2 regions of the Mycobacterium sp. SMC-14 genome follow, and region 2 is predicted to be linked to the other one. Evidence: predicted binding sites of a transcription regulator. Region 2 holds the regulator's gene; the other holds the start of a gene.

Evidence for each region. The regulator LexA, encoded in region 2, represses DNA repair genes until DNA is damaged. The targets are predictions, from matches to a motif close to CGAACANNTGTTCG.
Region 1: a site for LexA is predicted at 1,141-1,154, ahead of cofD (2-phospho-L-lactate transferase). Genes of this name have one in related genera too.

What each region holds. Positions count from the first base shown of each region.
Region 1 is NZ_CP176429.1:3,349,062-3,351,260, reverse strand. It holds gene cofD (2-phospho-L-lactate transferase) at 1-878, opposite strand, end outside; gene ACKY0W_RS15865 (WhiB family transcriptional regulator) at 1,225-1,629, shown strand; gene ACKY0W_RS15860 (metallopeptidase family protein) at 1,638-2,090, opposite strand; gene ACKY0W_RS15855 (DUF3499 domain-containing protein) at 2,184-2,199, shown strand, end outside.
Region 2 is NZ_CP176429.1:2,783,013-2,785,211, forward strand. It holds gene nrdR (transcriptional regulator NrdR) at 1-18, opposite strand, end outside; gene ACKY0W_RS13035 (LysM peptidoglycan-binding domain-containing protein) at 164-664, opposite strand; gene lexA (transcriptional repressor LexA) at 878-1,564, shown strand; gene ACKY0W_RS13045 (nuclear transport factor 2 family protein) at 1,567-2,016, shown strand; gene ACKY0W_RS13050 (LGFP repeat-containing protein) at 2,017-2,199, opposite strand, start outside.

The sequences.
Region 1 (2,199 bases), 570 kb from region 2:
TCATGCACCAGCCAGTAGTCCAGGATCCCGGTTCCGCTGCGGGCGCCGTAATGCTCGCCGACGGCTCGGGAGGTGGAGTCCAGGCCGATCACGCTCAGGCAGACATCGGCCATGCCGCGCAACGGCTTTCCGGCGATGATCGGGGAGTAGCCGACGATCGGTGCCGCGGTGGAGCGCAGCGCCGCGCGGACACCCGGAACGGCCAGGATGGCGCCGATGCTCACCACCGGATTGGAGGGTGCCAGCAGCACGATGTCGGCACCGGTGATGGCATCGACGACTTCCGGTGTGGCCGTGGCCTTCTCTGCACCCACGAAACCGAACCCGTGGGTGGAAACCTGCGCGCGGTAGCGCACCCACCATTCCTGGAAGTGGATCGCGCGCTGGGTGTCGTCGGCCGGGTCGGTGATGACGACGTGCGTTTCACAGCTGTCGTTGGTGACCGGCAGCAACCGCGCTCCCGGCTGCCAGCGCTCGCACAGCGCCGAAGTCACCTCTGTCAGCGGATAACCGGCGCGCAGCGACTGGGTACGGACCAGATGGGTGGCCAGGTCGCGGTCGCCGAGGCCGAACCAGTCCGGCTGCATCCCGTAGCGGGCCAACTCCTCCATGGCGTGCCAGGTTTCGTCGCGGTGACCCCAGCCGCGCTCGGGGTCGACGCCGCCGCCCAGGGTGTACATGCAGGTGTCCAGGTCGGGGCAGATGCGTACCCCGTGCATCCAGGCGTCGTCGCCGACGTTGACGACCGCGGTCAGTTCGTGCGCATCGGCCCCGGTGCCAGCTGGGGATTCGGCGAATTGGCCCAGACCCAGTAGTTTCTGGACGCCGAGCAGGAACCGGGCGCCGCCGACCCCCCCGACGAGAACGGTGACCTTCACAGCGCACGACAGTACCTTTGGCGCCGAGATGGCTGGCGTGGCGGATCGCCGTCGTCGCTTCATCGGGGACGCGGTAAGACACGCCGAGGGGCGGGTGTGGGGTAGATGACAGGGACTCGCCGGTCTCGGACACGTTGGAAATCGATCACGGGATGGTAAGGAATTTGGCCAATCGGCTTGACCGGGCTGATCAACCCGTGTCTAATCACACTAGTGTCATTTCCCGGTTGGCCAGCCGATTTCGGTGTCGCAGACCGAGATTCGATCACATGTTCGAATCAGGATGGTCAATATCTTCCGATTCGACCGACATATCAGGATCGCGCTACAGGTGAGGAGGCGGAGCATGTCCTATGAGCACCTTTGGGGCGTGATGGGGGGAGCACCGCACGCCGGTGCCGAAATGGCTACGCCGAGCGGGCTGGAGGCGCCGGAGGCGTTGGAGGCGATGCCCAGCCGGCCGCATCTGAGCCTGGTTCCCGAGCCCGAGGACTACGACGAATTCGAGCCGTTCGACCCTGCGTCGGCCACCAATGAGCAATGGCAGGACCGCGCTCTGTGCTCGCAGACCGACCCCGAGGCGTTCTTCCCGGAGAAGGGCGGCTCGACCCGAGAGGCCAAGAAGATCTGCCAGCGGTGCTCGGTTCGTAGCGAGTGCCTGGAATACGCCTTGGGGCACGACGAGCGTTTCGGTATCTGGGGTGGGCTTTCCGAGCGTGAGCGCCGCCGCCTCAAGCGCGGCATCGTCTGAGCCAGCGACTAGTCGTCGATCGTCGGGTCGATGACGCTGGGCTCGACATCTAAGTAGGTGGCGACTTGGGCCACCAGAATCTCGTGTAATAAATCACCGAGTTCTGTGCTGTCGTTTGCGCGCTGCTCGATCGGCTTGCGGAACAGCAAGATTCGGGCCCGCGTCGGATTTCCTCGAACGTCCACCCCGGCGGGAATCAACCGGGCCAGCGGAATCGGCCCGTCCGCGACCACTTCTGGCGGCCACTGCACGCTGTCGGGATCCTTGGCGGCGATCCGCGGGATCTCGTCGACCGCGACGTCAAGTGCCGTCAACCGTTGCTTCCAACGTTGTTCGATGGGCTCGTAGGCCTCCAACACCGCCATGTCGAACCGTTCCGCACGGGTGCGCCAGCCCGGCACGGTCGGTGGCAACAGCGGTCCGCGGGTTTCGCGGCCGCGCCTGCGGCGACGCGTGGCGATCACGCAGAAGATGGTAACGGTTGTGCATAGGGTGCCGGCTCATTGCGCGTGTCCGGCGCTGCGGGGGAGCGCCGCCACGATAGCCTCACGGGCGTGAACGTTCCCCGTC
Region 2 (2,199 bases):
ACAAAACGGGCAGTGCATTGCCGCTCCTTCGCCGTGCCGGGAACCCGGGTCTTCAGACAACTGAGACACCGTGGGCCACTGGGACAACTGCGAGCGTACCTGCGCGGGTTGCCGGCGGCGCCCCGCAGTGGCCGCAAGCGGCGGCCGAACCGACACTGCGACCTCAGCCCAACGGCGCGATCAGCGTCTGACCGGCGTCCAGGGCCACCGACTCCAGGCTGTTCAGCTCGCGGATGCGCTCGATGACCTGTCCGGCCGGTGCGTCCGGTGCCACCCGGGCGGCCAGGTGCGCCAAGCTCTCCCCGCTCTGGACGCGCACCACACCGAGCTGGTCGGGCACGGCGGAGGTACTGCCGGCCGCGGCCGCGCCGAATTGGGCGATCAGCCCGAGCCACACGGTGATCCCGGCGGCGATCAGGGCCAGCACGACGGTGGTCGCCGGGGTGATGGCCTTGACGGGCTGCGGCCGGTGCGGCGCACGTGACATCAGCACGCCGGAACCGCGGTGGCGCAACGGGGCACCGCCTGGCCGCTGCCGGGCCAGCCGTGCCGGCTGGGTCCGGATCGGGTAGGCGCGACCCGACGTCCGGGGACCGTGATGCGCCCGGGTCCGCTCGTTCTCGGCCGGCTCGAACGACGGAGCGATCGTGTCGATGAGCATCATGTGCGGTTCTCCCTCACTCGGCGTCGGCGACCCTGTTCGCTCGACTGTTCGAATACTAATCGATTGTATGTTCGATGTCCGAACATGTGATCGAATCGTTGTCGAAAACATTAGCGAAGGGGTCCGACAACTCGAGGATAAGTTCGAACGTCCGCGCGACACACCTCGAACACATGTTTGATTAATCGCAGCTATGCGACTAGATTCGCCCCCATGAGTGACAGCAGCAGTAACGCGGCGGGCCCGGACTCAGCGCTGACCGCCCGGCAGCGCACGATCCTGAACGTCATCCGCGCTTCGGTGAACGAACGGGGTTACCCGCCGAGCATCCGCGAGATCGGCGACGCGGTCGGGCTGACCTCGACCTCCTCGGTTGCTCACCAGCTGCGCACGCTCGAGCGCAAGGGCTATCTGCGCCGTGACCCCAACCGTCCCCGCGCTGTCGACGTGCGTGGCCAGGAGGACCTGGCCGGCGCCGCCGAGGCCGCGCAGCGCACCGAGTTCGCCGGTTCGGATGCACTGCCGGAGCCCACGTTCGTTCCGGTTCTGGGCCGGATCGCGGCCGGCGGGCCGATCCTGGCCGAGGAAGCCGTCGAGGATGTGTTCCCACTCCCCCGCGAGCTGGTCGGTGAAGGGGAACTGTTCTTGCTCAAGGTGGTCGGCGAATCGATGGTGGACGCCGCGATCTGCGACGGCGACTGGGTGGTGGTGCGTCAGCAGAACGTCGCCGACAACGGCGACATCGTGGCCGCGATGATCGATGGCGAAGCCACCGTCAAGACCTTCAAACGCACCGGCGGCCAGGTCTGGCTGATGCCGCATAACCCCATCTTCGACCCCATCCCGGGCAATGACGCGGTGGTGCTGGGCAAGGTCGTGACCGTCATCCGCAAGATCTGACCATGGTCGCGCCGTGCCCACCTTTCGATGAGGAGTCGGCGCGCCAGAAGGTGCGGGCCGCCGAGGATGCCTGGAACACCCGGGATCCCGCGCGGGTGGCGCTGGCCTACACCGAGGACTCGGTGTGGCGTAATCGCGACGAGTTCATCACCGGGCGCGCGGAGATCGAGGAATTTCTGCGACGCAAGTGGGCCGCCGAACGCGACTACGCGCTGCGCAAAGAGCTGTGGTGCTACCAGGGCGACCGAATTGCGGTGCGCTATCAGTACGAATGCTGCGACGCGGCCGGCCAGTGGTGGCGCAGTTACGGCAACGAGCTCTGGGAGTTCGCCACGGACGGCCGAATGAGCCGCCGCGAGTCGAGCATCAACGATGTTCCCATCACCGCAGAGCAGCGACGCATCTTCGGGCCGCGCCCGCAACGCGAAGATGCGTCACTGCCGCTGCAGTGATCAGCCGGCCCTGGTGAAGCCGTTGAGCCGCGCCGCGTCCTCGGTGGCGAACCAGATCTCGGCGAGGGTGTCGTCATACAGCGCGTTCTGCGGGGTGTAGTAGAGCCCCGAACCGATGTTCGCCTTGATCGGGTAGCCGGTCGGCTGTTGATAGGGGTCGTCCAGCGGCAGGTGCATCACCGG